DNA from 3 places in the Enterobacter sp. MG-EB028 genome. Region 2 is predicted to be linked to each of the others. Evidence: predicted binding sites of a transcription regulator. Region 2 holds the regulator's gene; each other region holds the start of a gene.
What was found. Region 2 encodes PurR, which represses purine synthesis genes. Its sites were predicted from a motif close to CANGCAAACGTTTGCNTG; they were not measured.
Positions count from the first base shown of each region.

Region 1: a site for PurR is predicted at 4,978-4,995, ahead of gltS (sodium/glutamate symporter). Genes of this name have one in related genera too.
Region 3: a site for PurR is predicted at 4,518-4,535, ahead of raiA (ribosome-associated translation inhibitor RaiA). Genes of this name have one in related genera too.

Region 1 covers NZ_CP195079.1:106,451-112,546, reverse strand. Annotated here, with positions in the region: gene spoT (bifunctional GTP diphosphokinase/guanosine-3',5'-bis pyrophosphate 3'-pyrophosphohydrolase) at 1-837, shown strand, start outside; gene trmH (tRNA (guanosine(18)-2'-O)-methyltransferase TrmH) at 842-1,531, shown strand; gene recG (ATP-dependent DNA helicase RecG) at 1,535-3,616, shown strand; gene gltS (sodium/glutamate symporter) at 3,619-4,821, opposite strand; gene xanP (xanthine/proton symporter XanP) at 5,047-6,096, shown strand, end outside.
Region 2 covers NZ_CP195079.1:2,089,428-2,095,523, reverse strand. Annotated here, with positions in the region: gene sodB (superoxide dismutase [Fe]) at 1-20, shown strand, start outside; gene ACR42C_RS09980 (MFS transporter) at 58-1,224, opposite strand; gene cydH (cytochrome bd-I oxidase subunit CydH) at 1,388-1,477, opposite strand; gene purR (HTH-type transcriptional repressor PurR) at 1,775-2,800, shown strand; gene punR (DNA-binding transcriptional activator PunR) at 2,803-3,729, opposite strand; gene punC (purine nucleoside transporter PunC) at 3,844-5,034, shown strand; gene cfa (cyclopropane fatty acyl phospholipid synthase) at 5,333-6,096, shown strand, end outside.
Region 3 covers NZ_CP195079.1:3,636,346-3,642,441, forward strand. Annotated here, with positions in the region: gene clpB (ATP-dependent chaperone ClpB) at 1-1,657, opposite strand, end outside; gene yfiH (purine nucleoside phosphorylase YfiH) at 1,787-2,518, opposite strand; gene rluD (23S rRNA pseudouridine(1911/1915/1917) synthase RluD) at 2,515-3,495, opposite strand; gene bamD (outer membrane protein assembly factor BamD) at 3,627-4,364, shown strand; gene raiA (ribosome-associated translation inhibitor RaiA) at 4,633-4,974, shown strand; Phe leader region at 5,078-5,203, shown strand; gene pheL (pheA operon leader peptide PheL) at 5,079-5,126, shown strand; gene pheA (bifunctional chorismate mutase/prephenate dehydratase) at 5,234-6,096, shown strand, end outside.

The DNA of each region.
Region 1 (6,096 bases), 2.0 Mb from region 2:
GTCGACAGACAGCCTTACCCGCTGTCTCAGCCGCTCTCCAGCGGCCAGACGGTGGAAATTATTACCGCGCCGGGCGCACGTCCGAACGCGGCCTGGCTGAACTTTGTCGTGAGCTCCAAAGCGCGCGCAAAAATCCGTCAGCTGCTGAAAAACCTCAAGCGCGACGACTCCGTCAGCCTGGGGCGTCGTCTGCTCAACCACGCGTTAGGCGGCAGCCGCAAGCTGGCTGAGATCCCGCCGGAGCATATCCAGCGTGAACTCGACCGTATGAAGCTCACGTCTCTGGACGATCTGCTGGCGGAAATTGGTCTGGGCAACGCCATGAGCGTCGTGGTGGCGAAAAACCTGCAGCAGGGCGAAGCGACGCCTTCTGCTCCAGGCGCATCCGGCCATGCTCATCTGCCGATTAAAGGCGCGGACGGGGTGCTGATCACCTTCGCAAAATGCTGCCGCCCAATCCCTGGCGACCCGATTATCGCGCACGTCAGCCCGGGCAAAGGGCTGGTTATCCACCATGAATCCTGTCGTAACATTCGCGGCTACCAGAAAGAAGCCGAGAAGTTTATGGCGGTCGAGTGGGATAAAGAGACCGCGCAGGAATTTATCACCGAAATTAAGGTGGATATGTTCAATCACCAGGGTGCTCTGGCGAACCTGACGGCAGCAATCAACACGGCCTCGTCCAACATTCAGAGCCTGAATACGGAAGAAAAAGACGGCCGCGTGTACAGCGCCTTTATTCGTCTGACCGCTCGCGACCGCGTGCATCTGGCGAACATTATGCGCAAGATCCGCGTCATGCCGGACGTGATTAAAGTCACCCGAAACCGAAACTAGGTTTATGAATTCACAACGTTATGCCCGTATCTGCGAAATGCTCGCCAGGCGTCAGCCTGACCTGACGGTCTGCATGGAGCAGGTCCATAAACCACATAACGTTGCTGCTATCGTCCGTACCGCTGACGCCGTAGGCGTGCATGAAGTGCACGCCGTCTGGCCAGGCAACCGCATGCGCAACATGGTCTCCGCTGCCGCAGGCAGTAACAGCTGGGTCTCGGTCAAAAACCATCAAACCATTAGCGAAGCCGTATCGCACCTGAAAGGCCTCGGGATGCAGGTTCTTGCGACAAACCTCTCCGCTAAAGCCGTGGATTTCCGCGAGATCGACTATACCCGCCCGACCTGCATTTTGATGGGCCAGGAAAAAACCGGGATCTCCCGGGAAGCGCTGGATCTGGCGGATCGGGACATCATCATTCCGATGATCGGCATGGTCCAGTCCCTTAACGTCTCCGTAGCGTCCGCGCTCATTCTGTATGAAGCGCAGCGCCAGCGTCAGAACGCCGGGATGTACGAGCGCAGCAACAGCATGCTGCCGGAAGAGGAACAGCAGCGCCTGCTGTTTGAAGGTGGCTATCCGGTGCTGGCCCGCGTTGCGAAGCAGAAAAAATTGCCTTACCCCCACGTCAACGCGCAGGGCGAAATTGAAGCCGATGCCGAGTGGTGGGCCACCATGCAGTACGCCGGGTAACCGATGAAAGGCCGCCTGCTGGATGCTATCCCGCTCAACAGCCTGACGGGCGTGGGCGCGGCGCAAAGCAATAAGCTGGCAAAAATTGGCCTGCACACTGTGCAGGATCTCCTGCTTCACCTCCCCCTGCGTTACGAAGACCGCACTCAACTCTACAAGATTGGCGATCTGCTTCCCGCCATTTACGCCACCGTTGAAGGCGAAGTCCTGAACTGCAACATCACTTTCGGCGGACGCCGGATGATGACCTGCCAGATCAGCGACGGCACCGGCATCCTCACCATGCGTTTCTTCAACTTCAGCGCGGCGATGAAAAACAGCCTGGCGACGGGCCGCAGGGTGCTGGCCTATGGCGAAGCTAAACGCGGGAAATACGGCGCAGAGATGATCCACCCGGAGTACCGCGTGCAGGGCGATCTCAGCACGCCGGAGCTGCAGGAGACGCTCACCCCGGTTTACCCGACGACGGAAGGCATCAAGCAGGCAACGCTGCGTAAGCTCACCGATCAGGCGCTGGAGCTGCTGGATACCTGCGCCATTACCGAGCTGCTGCCGCCAGAACTGGCTCAGGGCATGATGAGCCTGCCAGAGGCGCTGCGCACCCTGCACCGCCCGCCGCCAACGCTGCAGCTCAGCGATTTAGAAAGCGGCAAACATCCCGCCCAACGGCGTCTTATCCTTGAGGAATTACTGGCGCATAACCTGAGCATGCTGGCGCTTCGCGCGGGCGCGCAGCGTTTCCACGCTCAGCCGTTAAGCCAGAATGATGCGCTCAAAGATAAGCTGCTGGCCTCGCTGCCCTTTAAGCCCACCGGCGCGCAGGCGCGGGTCACCGCCGAGATCGAACGCGATATGGCGCTCGACGTGCCGATGATGCGCCTGGTGCAGGGCGACGTCGGGTCCGGTAAAACGCTGGTTGCCGCCCTGGCCGCGTTACGCGCCATCGCCCATGGCAAGCAGGTCGCACTGATGGCACCGACAGAGCTGCTGGCCGAGCAGCACGCCAACAATTTCCGCACATGGTTCGCGCCGCTCGGGATTGAAGTGGGCTGGCTTGCCGGGAAGCAAAAAGGTAAAGCGCGTCTTGCGCAGCAGGAAGCCATCGCCAGCGGCCAGGTGCAGATGATTGTCGGCACGCACGCCATCTTCCAGGAGCAGGTGCAGTTTAACGGCCTTGCGCTGGTGATTATCGACGAGCAGCACCGCTTTGGCGTGCATCAGCGTCTGGCGCTGTGGGAAAAAGGGCTGCAGCAGGGCTTCCACCCGCATCAGCTGATCATGACCGCCACGCCGATCCCGCGCACCCTGGCGATGACCGCCTATGCCGATCTGGATACCTCCACCATCGACGAACTGCCGCCGGGCCGTACCCCGGTCACGACGGTCGCCATTCCTGACACGCGCCGCAGCGATATCATTGACCGCGTGCGCAACGCCTGCACCCACGAAGGGCGTCAGGCCTACTGGGTCTGTACCCTGATTGAAGAGTCTGAACTGCTGGAAGCGCAGGCCGCCGAAGCGACGTGGGAAGAACTCAAGCTGGCACTACCCGAGCTGAACGTTGGCCTGGTTCACGGCCGCATGAAGCCTGCCGAGAAGCAGGCGGTGATGCAGTCCTTCAAACAGGGAGATCTGCATTTGCTGGTTGCGACGACGGTCATTGAAGTGGGCGTTGACGTACCCAACTCCAGCCTGATGATCATCGAAAACCCGGAGCGTCTGGGCCTTGCTCAGCTCCACCAGCTGCGCGGGCGCGTTGGCCGTGGCGCGGTAGCGTCCCACTGCGTACTGCTCTACAAAGCCCCGCTCTCAAAAACAGCCCAGATGCGGTTGCAGGTGCTGCGCGACAGCAACGACGGTTTTGTGATTGCGCAAAAAGACCTGGAGATCCGCGGCCCGGGTGAACTGTTGGGCACGCGCCAGACGGGTAACGCAGAATTCAAAGTAGCGGATTTACTGCGCGATCAGGCCATGATCCCCGAAGTTCAGCGCCTTGCGCGACATATTCATGAACGCTACCCCGAACAGGCGGCAGCGTTAATTGAACGCTGGATGCCGGAAACCGAACGCTATTCCAACGCCTGATCTCAGGCAAACATCGGCAGCATCAGGTACAGCTTGATCACCAGCGCGTTAACGATATCAATGAAGAATGCGCCAACCATCGGGACCACCAGAAACGCCATATGCGATGGCCCGAACCGTTCGGTGATCGCCTGCATGTTGGCGATAGCCGTTGGGGTTGCCCCCAGACCAAACCCGCAGTGACCCGCCGCCAGCACCGCCGCATCGTAGTTTTTGCCCATCATGCGCCAGGTCACGAACATGGCGTACAGCGCCATAAACAGCGCCTGCACCGCCAGAATCGCCACCATCGGCAGCGCCAGCGAGGCCAGTTCCCACAGCTTGAGGCTCATCAGCGCCATCGCCAGGAACAGCGACAGGCAGACGTTGCCGAGCACCGATACCGCCCGTTCAAACACGCGGTAGAAGCCCATCAGCGCCAGACCGTTGCTCAGGATCACCCCGATAAACAGCACGCAGACAAAGGTCGGCAGCTCAAACGCGGTACCCGCCAGCCATTGCGCAACCACTTTGCCCACGGTCAGGCAGATGGCAATCATCGCGATAGTTTCAATCATCACCAGTGAGGTGATGCTGCGTCCAACGTCCGGCTTTTCGAACGCGGTCGGCACCATTTCATCGTCAGGTCTGCCGTTCGGCGTGGTGGAGTGCTTCACCAGATAACGCGCCACCGGGCCACCAATCAGGCCACCCAGCACCAGGCCAAAGGTCGCGCAGGCCATCGCCACTTCCGTTGCGTTTTCAAACCCGTAGCGTTCGATGAACAGCTTGCTCCACGCGGCGCCGGTGCCGTGGCCGCCCGAAAGGGTAATCGACCCCGCCAGCAGACCCATCAGCGGATCCAGCCCCAGCAGCGTCGCCATACCGATGCCAATGGCGTTTTGCATCAGCAGCAGCCCCACCACCACAATCAGGAATACGCCGAGCACCTTACCGCCCGAGCGCAGGCTCGCCAGGTTGGCGTTCAGGCCGATAGTGGCAAAGAAGGCCAGCATCAGCGGGTCTTTCAGGGACATATCAAAATCAATTTCCCAGCCCATGCTTTTTTTCAGTATCAGCAGGGCCAGCGCCACCAGCAGACCGCCGGCGACGGGTTCAGGGATAGTGTACTTTTTCAGAAAGGAAACGCTATGTACCAGCTTACGGCCAAGCAGTAAGACCAGCGTTGCGGCAACAAGGGTCGACAACGTATCGAGATGAATCATAAAAGGCTCCTGTTTTGCGCGTGTTCCATACACACGCGGCGTTATCCTGGGCCGGTTTGCGCTCTTCATGAGCCCCCGGCGCAAAAAGTGTAATTTTTTTTCCCGATGCGTTGTAGAAAACCTGCTCACAGCGGCAGATTTTCTTCCCTTTTTTTGCTGGCAATCGTTTGCTTTTACCAGGTGGTCAGATAAAATGCCCGCTTTTCCACCGTGGGATTGCCGCCGATGTCCGTTAACACCATAGAGTCGCCTGATGCGCAACCGATTGCGCAGAAGCATAATAGCGAACTGATTTACCGCCTTGAAGACCGCCCGCCGCTTCCGCAGACGCTTTTCGCCGCCTGCCAGCATCTTCTGGCGATGTTTGTTGCCGTGATCACTCCGGCGCTGCTGATCTGCCAGGCACTTGGCTTACCGGCGCAGGATACGCAGCACATCATCAGTATGTCTCTGTTCGCTTCCGGCGTGGCCTCCATTATTCAAATTAAAGCGTGGGGTCCGGTGGGCTCTGGATTATTGTCGATTCAGGGCACCAGCTTTAACTTCGTGGCACCGTTGATCATGGGCGGTACGGCGCTGAAAACCGGCGGTGCGGATGTCCCAACCATGATGGCGGCGCTGTTCGGCACCCTGATGCTGGCCAGCTGCACGGAGATGGTCATCTCCCGCGTGCTGCATCTGGCTCGCCGCGTCATTACCCCGCTGGTCTCCGGCGTGGTGGTGATGATTATCGGCCTGTCGCTGATCCAGGTGGGCCTCACCTCCATCGGCGGCGGCTATGCCGCAATGAGCGATCACACCTTCGGCGCGCCGAAAAACCTGCTGCTGGCGGGTGTCGTGCTGGCGATCATTATTCTGCTTAACCGTCAGCGTAACCCTTACCTGCGCGTCGCGTCGCTGGTGATCGCCATGGCGGCGGGTTATCTGCTGGCGTGGGCGCTGGGCATGCTGCCGGAAAACACCGCGCCAACCAACAGCGCGTTGATCACTGTCCCCACGCCGCTGTACTACGGACTGGGCATTGACTGGGGCCTGCTCCTGCCGCTGATGCTGGTCTTTATGATCACCTCTCTGGAGACCATCGGCGATATCACCGCCACCTCCGACGTCTCCGAGCAGCCGGTGTCCGGCCCGCTGTACATGAAGCGTCTGAAAGGCGGCGTGCTGGCGAACGGCCTGAACTCGTTTGTCTCTGCGGTATTCAACACCTTCCCGAACTCCTGCTTCGGCCAGAACAACGGCGTGATCCAGCTGACCGGCGTGGCCAGCCGCTAC
Region 2 (6,096 bases):
CGAAGAATTTCGCCGCGTAAAAGACACGCAGAAGGGTGCGCCCTTCTGCGTTTTTGCTTATTCCGCCGTGCAAACGGCTTCAGGCTGTTTACGGCCGGACATCATTACCAGCAGCAGGCCGAGCGCGGCAATAATGGCCCCCATCACCGGCACAAAACTGTACCCCAGACCACCTGAAATCACTGCGCCTCCGGCGGCTGCGCCCAGCGCATTGCCGAGATTGAACGCCCCGATATTCACGGAAGACGAGAGGCCCGGCGCCTCATGGGCGACACGCATCACGCGCATCTGCAGCGGCGGCACCACGGCAAAGGTTGCGGCCCCCCAGACGACCATCGCAATCGCCGCTCCGAACTCATTACGCGCCAGCCACGGGATAGCAACCATAATGACAATCAGCAGGGTTAAGAAGCCTTTCAGCGTCCCGCTCACGGAACGGTCAGCAAATTTCCCGCCGAGATAGTTGCCGATCGAGAAGCCGACGCCAATCAGCACCAGCATCGCGGTAACGAAAAGAGGCGGTGCGTGGGTGATATCGTGCAGCACCGGTGAAATATAGGTGTAGAGGGTAAACATCGCCCCTGCCCCCAGCACCGTGGTGAGCAGCGCGGAGAGCACCTGCGGGCGCATCAGCACCGCCAGCTCTTTACGCACTTCCGGACGTTCTCCTGCACTGCCTTTCGGCAGAGAGAAGAACAACGCCACCATTGCGACCACGCCCAGCCCGGCCGTCGCCAGGAAGGACATACGCCAGCCGATCGCTTCCCCCAGCCAGGTTGCCGCCGGCACCCCGCCAATGTTGGCAATCGTCAGCCCCATAAACATGGTCGCTACAGCGCTTGCCTGCTTGTGTTTTGGCACTACGCTTGCGGCCACGACCGAGCCCAGCCCAAAGAACGCGCCGTGGTTCAGGCTGGTCAGAATGCGCGACAGCATCAGGGTAGTGTAGTCCGGCGAAATGGCCGAAAGCACGTTGCCCAGAGTGAAAATCGCCATCAGGAAAATCAGCGCATTGCGGCGCGCCCGGTGAGAAAGCAGAAGCGTCATCAGCGGCGCCCCCACCATCACGCCGATGGCGTAGGCGCTGATTAACATGCCTGCCGCAGGGATCGAGACGTCTACGCCCCGGGCAATAACAGGCAGTAACCCCATCGGGGAGAATTCAGTGGTGCCAATCCCAAAAGCGCCAATCGCCAGGGCCAGCAGGGGAAAATTGATTTTCATGCGTCAACTCCGGATGCCGTGTCATGTGGTGACACAGAACAAAGAAGCGGAAAGCATGACATCAATCACAAAAAATGAGAAGTTAACAAAATGGCAAAAGATTTTTGCCAGAGAAGTAACAATCGCGGCGATGGGGAGGGAGAAGGCTCTCCCTCCGCGTAAATCAGTGCAGTGCAGCCGTCAGACCGGCCGCGACAATCAGAGCCAGCACAACAACGGTGGTGAACAGCGAAAACTTCAGATCGGAACTCATCAATTTTTCTCCTTTTAATCCCCCCACGAAAAGTGAGCTTGCTCATTTTTGCACAGATTCCGTCAAAAATCTTCCTGGATTTATACTGATAACCACTTTACCTCTTCCCCTTTTCATCAAGATAGGCCAAAATTCCACGCTAAATTTATTAGCGTACCGGCCATTGACCCCCTCCTGACGTCCCGTGTCGTTTTCCTGGCGTGCCGCAATCCAAAATTGCGTGATAAGGGTGAGAGAAGGCAAACGTTTACCTTCAAGTTTTTCAGGAGCTTAGGATATGGTCTGGAGTGACATTTAATGGCAACAATTAAAGACGTAGCAAAACGCGCAAACGTTTCCACTACAACCGTATCACATGTAATTAACAAAACCCGCTTCGTGGCGGAAGAGACGCGCAACGCGGTCTGGGCAGCAATCAAAGAGCTGCACTATTCGCCAAGCGCGGTTGCGCGCAGCCTCAAGGTCAATCACACCAAGTCCATTGGATTGCTGGCGACCAGCAGTGAAGCGGCCTATTTTGCCGAGATCATTGAAGCGGTGGAGAAAAACTGCTTCCAGAAAGGCTATACCCTGATTCTCGGCAACGCATGGAACAGCATTGAAAAACAGCGCGCCTACCTGTCGATGATGGCGCAAAAGCGCGTGGATGGCCTGCTGGTAATGTGTTCCGAGTACCCGGAATCCGTGCTGTCGATGCTGGAAGAGTATCGCCATATTCCGATGGTGGTGATGGACTGGGGCGAAGCGCGCGCGGATTTCACCGATTCGGTTATCGATAACGCCTTTGAGGGCGGCTATATGGCCGGCCGTTATCTGATTGAGCGCGGCCATCGCGAGATTGGCGTGATCCCGGGTCCGCTGGAGCGCAACACCGGCGCGGGCCGTCTGGCCGGCTTTATGAAAGCGATGGAAGAAGCGCTGATTACCGTGCCGGAAAACTGGATCGTGCAGGGCGACTTTGAGCCGGAATCAGGCTACCGCGCGATGCAGCAGATCGTCTCCCAGCCGCACCGCCCGACCGCCGTCTTCTGCGGGGGGGACATCATGGCGATGGGCGCCCTCTGTGCGGCCGACGAGCTGGGTCTGCGCGTCCCGCAGGACATCTCCGTGATCGGGTATGACAACGTGCGCAACGCGCGCTTCTTCACGCCAGCGTTGACCACCATTCACCAGCCGAAAGATTCGCTGGGTGAAACCGCCTTCAATATGCTGCTGGACAGGATCGTCAACAAACGTGAAGAGTCGCAGTCCATTGAAGTTCACCCTCGCCTTATCGAACGCCGTTCCGTTGCGGATGGCCCGTTCCGCGACTACCGTCGTTAATCTCATTGCGGAGCCAGCCAGGCTGGCTCCCTCAGCCACTCCCGGTTAAGCGTTTCGCTGTCCCCCAGATAATCCAGAAGCCAGGCCATCGCCGGCGAAACATCATTTTGTTGCCAGGTGAGGCAGCAGGCCGCATCCGGGAACGGATTCTCCAGGGCCAGCTCAACCCACTCACCGGTGTCGATTCGCGGTCGCGCAAAATGAACGGGTACCATCGCGACGCAGAGCCCGGCGCTGAGGCACGTCGCCGACGATTCCCAGTCAGGGGCCACCACCCGCCGCTGGTTGTCCAAAAGCCAGGTGATACGCTTGGGCAGCGAGCGGGAGGTATCCTCCAGCACCAGCGACGGCCAGCCGCGCAGCGTATCATCGCTCAGCGGCCCTTCCATCTTCGCCAGCGGATGATCGCTTGCCACCACGCATTTCCAGCTCAGCATCCCCATATCACGAAAGGCGTAACGCCCCCCGACCGGGATCGCCTGCGTGGCCCCAATGGCCATCTCTGCCCTGCCGTCCGCCAGCGCATCCCAGACGCCGTTGAACACCTCCTGCGAAACCCGCAGTTCGACGTCAGAAAAATGACGGTAGAAATCGACAATCATCTGCCGGGTGCGCTCGGGCTTAACGATGTTATCCACCGCAATGGAAAGGTGTCCCCGCCAGCCGTTCGCGATCTGCTGGCACTGCTCGCGGGTGATCTGCATTTTTTTGATAACAGAACGCCCTTCCTTCAAAAACCACGCCCCAGCAGGCGTTAATTCCACATCACGATGCCGCCGTTCAAACAGCGGTACCGCCAGCCACTCCTCAAGCTGACGTACGGTATAGCTGATAGCCGAAGGGACGCGGTGCAGCTCCTGCGCCGCCCCGCTAAAGCTGCCGTTACGTGCGACAGCATCGACCACTTCAAGAGAATAATCTGACCACATTTTCTGCCTGCAAAAAATTTGAATGCACCCGCCAAATATTAGCGTTTCACAAGCGGCTTTGCACTCCCTACACTCAGCGCCAACGTATACCTGCCTCCTCAGGAGAATAAAACAGTGCAACCCAGGAAAGGTTTTTTAGTCTGGCTCGGCGGCTTAAGCGTGCTGGGCTTTTTGGCCACCGATATGTACCTGCCGGCTTTCGCCGCCATGCAGGAAGATTTGCAAACCCCTGCTGCCGCCATCAGCGCCAGCCTGAGCCTGTTCCTTGCCGGTTTTGCCTTCGCGCAGCTGCTCTGGGGACCGCTTTCGGATCGCTTCGGCCGTAAACCGGTACTGCTGCTGGGTCTGGCCATTTTTGCCGTGGGCTGCCTGGGAATGCTATGGGTGCGCGATGCCACCTGGCTGCTGGTACTGCGGTTTGTTCAGGCGGTCGGCGTCTGTGCCGCTGCCGTGACCTGGCAGGCGCTGGTCACCGACTACTACCCGGCAAACCGCACCAACCGTATTTTCGCCACCATTATGCCGCTGGTAGGGCTTTCACCTGCCCTTGCTCCGCTGCTGGGTAGTTGGATCCTCGCGCACTTTGACTGGCAGGCCATCTTTGCCACGCTGTTTGCCATCACGCTGGTGCTGATGCTGCCGGCATTCGCCCTCAAGCCCGCGCATAAAAAAGAGGTGCACGCAGACGCGAAGCCGATCACCTTCACCTCCCTGCTCAGCACCAAAGCGTATCGCGGCAACGTTCTGATCTATGCCGCCTGCTCGGCAAGCTTCTTCGCGTGGCTCACCGGTTCGCCGTTCATTCTGCACGATATAGGCTACAGCCCTGCAGCCATCGGCCTGAGCTATGTTCCACAGACTATCGCGTTCCTGGTGGGCGGGTATGGCTGCCGCGCGGCGCTGCAAAAGTGGGAAGGTCAGCAGATGCTGCCATGGCTGCTGGTGCTGTATGCGCTGAGCGTCATCGGGACCTGGGCCGTTGGCTTTATTCCGGGTGCCGGTCTGGCCGAAATTTTGATTCCATTCTGCGTGATGGCCGTCGCGAACGGGGCGATCTACCCTATCGTGGTGGCGCAGGCGCTGCGTCCGTTCCCGCAGGCGACAGGCCGCGCGGCCGCGCTGCAGAACACCCTGCAACTGGGGCTGTGCTTCCTGGCAAGTCTGGTAGTCTCAGCGCTGATTGCCACGCCGCTGCTGACGACAACCAGCGTAATGCTGGCTACCGTTGCGCTGGCCGTCATAGGCTATCGCATGCAGGCTGCCGCGCAGGATGAGAGTACGCAGGTTGAAACCTCGCACGCCTGATCGCACCAGGAACTATGTTAATTTTCAGTGATTAGGTTGCTAAGAATTTTCTATTGAATCACCAAATTTTGAGGCCTATACTAAATTTGGTTCGATTAAATACGATAAATATTAAGTGTTAACGGGAGCCGGAGTGCTCCCGTTTTACCATGGAAGGCATTTCGGCAAGGGTTATCTCCCTTCCTCTGTTCTACGTCGGATACTAGCCTCGCGGTATTTACCGTGAGATTTCTCACAAACCAAAAAAAGCGTCTACGCTGTTTTAAGGTTCTGATCACAGTAGGGTGATGGAGAAGCTATGAGTTCATCGTGTATAGAAGAAGTCAGCGTTCCGGACGATAACTGGTCCCGGATCGTCAGTGAACTGTTAGGTCGGGCAGGCATCACTATCAATGGATCATCGCCATCCGATCCTCAGGTTAAACATCCCGATTTTTATAAACGCGTGTTGCGGGAGGGATCGTTAGGTCTGGGAGAAAGCTATATGGACGGCTGGTGGGAGTGCGAACGGCTGGATACCTTTTTCGCCAGCGTGCTGCGTGCCGGTCTGGAAAAACAGCTCCCTCGCAATCTGAAAGACACCCTGCGTGTCGCCTCTGCCCGCCTGTTTAATCTGCAAAGTAAAAAACGTGCGTGGATCGTCGGCAAAGAGCATTACGATCTCGGCAACGATCTGTTCAGCCGCATGCTGGACCCCTTCATGCAATACTCCTGCGCCTACTGGAAAGAGGCGTCGACGCTTGAAGAGGCTCAGCAGGCCAAGCTGCGCCTGATTAGCGAGAAATTGCAGCTACAGCCCGGCATGCGCGTGCTGGATATCGGCTGCGGCTGGGGCGGACTGGCGTATTTTATGGCGAAGCACTACGGCGTCAGCGTGGTCGGCGTGACGATCTCAGCAGAACAGCAAAAAATGGCGCGAGAGCGCTGTCAGGATCTTGATGTGGATATTCGGCTGCAGGACTACCGTGACCTGAATGAGCAGTTTGACCGGATCGTTTCCGTCGGCATGTTCGAGCACGTGGGGCCAAAAAACTACGACACCTACTTTGAGGTGGTGGACCG
Region 3 (6,096 bases), 1.5 Mb from region 2:
CCATCATGCGTGCCACCGGAATACCGGTCCAGCGCGCCAGCACCTCAGCAATTTCCGCATCAGTCACTTTGTTACGTAACAGACGCATGGTTTTGCCTTCAGACTGCGTGGCGATTTCAAGCTGTTTTTCCAGCTCAGGGATTTTGCCGTACTGCAGCTCCGACATCCGCGCCAGGTCGCCCACGCGTCGCGCCTGCTCAATGGCAATTTTTGCCTGTTCGAGTTCTGCTTTAATAGTCTGCGTGCCTGACAGGGAGGCTTTTTCTGCCTTCCATTCTTCTTCCAGCTCAGAATACTGGCGCTCTTTATCGTCCAGTTCCTCATTGAGCATATCGAGGCGTTTTTTACTGGCCTCATCAGACTCTTTCTTCAGCGCCTGCTGTTCCAGCTTGAGCTGAATGATGCGTCGGTCAAGTCTGTCCAGCTCTTCCGGCTTCGAGTCAATCTGCATACGAATGCTTGAAGCTGCTTCATCAATCAGGTCAATGGCCTTATCGGGCAACTGACGGTCGGCGATGTAACGATGCGAAAGCGTCGCCGCCGCAACGATGGCCGGGTCAGTAATTTGCACGTGGTGGTGCAGTTCATAGCGCTCTTTCAGACCACGCAGGATCGCGATGGTATCTTCAACGCTTGGCTCAGCGACAAACACTTTCTGGAAACGACGTTCCAGCGCAGCATCTTTTTCAATGTACTGACGGTACTCATCAAGCGTAGTGGCACCAACGCAGTGAAGTTCACCGCGCGCCAGCGCAGGTTTCAACATGTTCCCGGCATCCATCGCGCCGTCCGCCTTACCGGCACCCACCATGGTGTGCAGTTCGTCGATAAACAGAATAACGTTGCCTTCCTGTTTCGCCAGGTCGTTCAGCACGCCTTTCAGACGCTCTTCGAACTCCCCGCGGTATTTCGCACCGGCCACCAGCGCGCCCATATCCAGCGCCAGTACGCGGCGGCCTTTCAGCCCTTCCGGCACTTCGCCGTTCACGATACGCTGTGCCAGCCCTTCAACGATGGCGGTTTTACCGACACCCGGTTCACCAATCAGCACCGGGTTGTTCTTGGTACGACGCTGCAGTACCTGAATCGTACGGCGGATCTCTTCGTCACGGCCGATCACCGGGTCAAGTTTGCCCTGCTCAGCGCGTTCGGTCAGATCGACCGTAAATTTCTTCAAAGCCTGACGTTGGTCTTCGGCTCCCTGATCGTTCACGCTTTCACCTCCGCGCATTTTCTCAATCGCCTGAGTCACATTGGTGGTGGTTGCACCGGCAGATTTCAGCAGGTCGGTCAAGGTACCGCGTGATTCAAGCGCCGCCAGAACAAACAGTTCCGACGAAATAAAGTTGTCCCCACGTTTTTGCGCCAGCTTGTCGCAAAGGTTCAGCACTCGCACCAGATCCTGAGACGGCTGCACGTCACCGCCGGTACCTTCTACCTGCGGTAAACGGCTCAGCGCCTGATCGATAGCGGTGCGTAACTGGCCAGCATTAATGCCAGCAGACGTTAATAAAGGACGTACCGATCCCCCTTCCTGATTTAGCAAGGCGCTCATTAAATGAAGAGGTTCGATAAACTGGTTGTCGTGCCCCAGTGCAAGGGACTGGGCATCGGCGAGAGCAAGCTGGAATTTATTAGTAAGACGATCCAGACGCATAACTCCTCCCATAACAGGTCAAATTTGCTACTGGAGATTAAATGAGGTCATCCCTCAATTATTCAAGGTTAATGACCTGAATTATGTGAAAAGAAAACGGCACGTGCCGGATCGTCTTGATTCTTTAGGTTATATCAGCCAAATGAAACTTGCCATACGACCCGTCGTCTTGTCGCGGCGATAGGAGAAAAAATCACCCTTTTCGGTGAACGTACAGCGATCGCCACCGAAGATCTGCATTACGCCAATATTATTCAGGCGCTGGCGGGCAAGCTGATAAATATCCGCCAGATATTTTTCCCCGGCAGGCAGGAAGGCCTCAATGGCTTGCGGATCTTTATCTATAAAGGCTTCGCGAACCTCTGGCCCCACTTCAAAAGCACGAGGCCCAATCGCCGGACCAAGCCACGCCATGATATTGGCGGGATCATCATTAAAGCAGGAGACAGTCTCTTCCAGAACGCCCTCGCACAGGCCACGCCAGCCCGCATGCGCGGCAGCCACTTCAGAGCCTGCGCGATTACAGAACAGAACCGGCAGACAATCGGCTGTCATGACGGCACAAACCGTGCCCGGAGTATTACTGTAAGAGGCATCGGCGCGTTTAGAAGCGTATGGTTCTCCCGTCAGCTTCAGTACCGCTTTACCGTGAACCTGCTCCAGCCAGACCGGTTTCGACGGCAGATTTCCCGCAGCAAAGAGACGCGTGCGGTTCTCTTCAACGTGCTCCAGGCTGTCGCCGCAGTGCGCGCCGAGGTTTAAAGACTCCCACGCGCCCTGGCTCACGCCGCCAATACGGGTCGAACTACAGGCGGCCACGCCTGCAGGCAGCGGCCACTCCGGGACAATCAGTTTGGTCATAGCCAATCCACTTGATCCTTATGTTCTTCGAAATCGGCACGCATGGCGTCAATAAGTTCCACCATATCCTGCGGGATAGGCGCATGCCACTCCATCTGGATTCCTGTAATCGGATGATAAAGACGCAGCATGGTCGCGTGCAGCGCCTGACGGTCGAATTTACGCAATACGCTGATGAACTCATCCGATGCGCCTTTTGGCGGACGCGGACGCCCACCGTACACCTGATCCCCCACCAGCGGATGGGTAATGTGCGCCATGTGAACGCGGATCTGGTGAGTACGCCCGGTTTCCAGGCGCAGACGCAGGCGGGTATGAATACGGAAGTGCTCCATAATGCGATAGTGCGTCACCGCAGGTTTACCCATCGGATGCACCGACATATGGGTACGTTTCGTCGGGTGACGGCTGATCGGCTCTTCTACCGTGCCGCCAGCAGTCATGTGCCCAATCGCCACCGCTTCATATTCGCGGGTGATTTCACGCAGCTGCAGTGATTCCACCAGACGAGTTTGAGCAGGAACAGTCTTCGCCACTACCATCAGACCGGTGGTGTCTTTATCCAGGCGGTGAACGATGCCTGCACGTGGAACATCCGCGATCGGCGGATAATAATGGAGAAGTGCATTAAGCACCGTACCGTCAGGATTACCCGCGCCCGGATGTACAACCAGGTCGCGCGGCTTGTTGATCACCAGAATGTCATCATCTTCATAGACGATGTCCAGCGGGATATCCTGCGGCTCGAAGCGGATTTCCTCTTCGATTTCAGCATTGATGGCAACAGCTTCCCCACCAAACACTTTCTCTTTTGGTTTGTCCCAGATCTTGCCGTTTACCAGCACACGCTGGTCAAGGATCCATTCTTTTATGCGTGAACGCGAATAATCAGGGAACAATTCGGCCAAAGCCTGATCTAAGCGTTGACCGAGCTGATTTTCGGAGACTGTTGCGGTGAGTTCTACTCGTTGTGCCATAAACTGCTTCTTTGTTTAACGTTGGGTTTTACGGCTTTGCCGTTTAATATAGTGTGCTATTGTAGCTGGTCTTAATCGGGAGCAGGAACAGAGTTTCTCCCGGACAAACATTTGAGGAAAGTCAAAACGTCATGACGCGCATGAAATATCTGGTGGCAGCGGCCACGTTGAGCCTGGCTTTGGTGGGCTGCTCCGGTTCGAATGAACAGGTCCCTGACAATCCGCCGAATGAAATCTATGCGACTGCACAACAAAAGTTGCAGGACGGTAACTGGAAACAGGCGATAACGCAACTGGAAGCGTTGGATAATCGCTATCCGTTTGGTCCGTATTCGCAGCAGGTACAGTTAGATCTCATCTACGCCTACTACAAAAATGCCGATCTGCCGCTGGCTCAGGCAACTATCGATCGTTTCATGCGTCTGAACCCGACTCATCCTAACATCGATTACGTTATGTACATGCGCGGTCTGACCAACATGGCGCTGGATGATAGTGCGCTGCAGGGCTTCTTCGGCGTGGATCGTTCCGACCGTGACCCGCAGCATGCGCGCGATGCCTTCAATGACTTCTCCAAGCTGGTGCGCGGCTATCCGAACAGTCAGTACGTCACCGACGCAACCAAACGTCTGGTGTTCCTGAAAGATCGTCTGGCAAAGTATGAATACTCCGTTGCGGAATACTATACCCGCCGTGGCGCATGGGTTGCTGTGGTTAACCGCGTAGAAGGTATGCTGCGTGATTATCCGGATACTCAGGCAACGCGTGACGGCCTGAAGCTGATGGAAAATGCTTACCGTCAGATGCAGATGACCGCTCAGGCTGAAAAAGTGGCGAAAATCATCGCTGCGAACAGCAGCAACACCTGATATCGCTTCAATGCAAAACGGCAGCCAGAAGGCTGCCGTTTCTTTATTCATTTCAGACATCCGCTGAAGCGCTTTAGCCTCAACACATCCCGTCAACTATGACCGCAATTCGTACCTTCCACAAGGTAAATCTCACCTCTTCCTGCCCTGCCTCACAAAAAAGATTCCCTGACAAAAACCGACAAAATAACGTGATCTAAATCACACATTTTGACATTAGGTCGGGTATGCTGGAATCACCAAGACGGAAAGACAAGAGGTAAAATTTATGACAATGAACATTACCAGTAAACAAATGGAAATTACTCCGGCAATTCGCCAGCACGTCGCAGACCGTCTCGCCAAACTGGATAAATGGCAAACTCATTTGATTAATCCACATATCATCCTGTCCAAGGAGCCCCAGGGTTTCATCGCTGACGCAACTATCAATACTCCAAACGGCCATCTGGTCGCCAGCGCAAAACACGAGGATATGTACACCGCTATTAACGATTTGATCAACAAGCTGGAACGGCAGCTCAATAAAGTGCAACACAAAGGTGAAGCCCGTCGCGCCGCGACATCGGTGAAAGACGCCAGCTTCGCGGAAGAAGTTGAAGAAGAGTAATCCTTTAAATTGAGTGTACCGCCAACGCGCCTTCGGGCGCGTTTTTTATTGACAGGGTGAAAACAGTACGGGTACTTTAACGGTATCAATCACAGGATGACTTTATGAAACTTACGCCGTTCTTCTTCGCATTCTTTTTTACCTTCCCCTGAACGGGAGGCGTTTCGTCGTGTGATAAAGAATGCGAAGACGAACAATAAGGCCTCCCATACCGGGGGGCCTTTTTTATTGATAACGATAAAATGAGACAGGCAACACTATGACACCGGAAAACCCGTTACTGGATCTGCGAGTAAAAATCAGCGCGCTGGATGAAAAATTGCTGGCGCTGCTGGCCGAACGCCGCGCGCTCGCCATTGAAGTAGGCAAAGCCAAACTGGACTCCCATCGCCCGGTGCGTGATATCGACCGCGAGCGCGACCTGCTGGAGCGTCTGATCCAGCTAGGCAGAGCGCATCACCTCGATGCCCATTACATCACCCGGTTGTTCCAGCTCATCATCGAAGACTCCGTTCTCACCCAGCAAGCGTTACTCCAGCAGCATCTGAACAAAACCAACCCGCACTCGGCACGCATCGCCTTCCTCGGGCCTAAAGGCTCCTACTCTCACCTGGCCGCACGTCAATATGCCGCGCGCCACTTCGAAGAATTTATTGAGAGCGGCTGTGCGAAGTTTGCCGACATTTTTAACCAGGTCGAGACCGGCCAGGCCGATTACGCCGTCGTGCCGATTGAAAACACCAGCTCCGGTGCCATTAACGACGTCTATGATTTACTGCAGCACACCAGCCTGTCACTTGTCGGCGAGCTGACGATCCCTATCGATCACTGCGTGCTGGTCTCCGGCTCAACCGACCTGAGCACGATCGAAACCGTGTACAGCCATCCGCAGCCGTTCCAGCAGTGCAGCCAGTTCCTGAACCGCTATCCGAACTGGAAAATTGAGTACACCGAAAGCACCTCGGCGGCGATGGAAAAAGTGGCGCAGGCCAACTCCCCAACCGTTGCAGCGCTCGGCAGCGAAGCGGGCGGCGCGCTGTATGGACTGCAAGTGCTGGAACGCAACCTGGCAAACCAGACGCAAAACATCACCCGTTTCGTGGTGCTGGCCCGCAAGGCTAT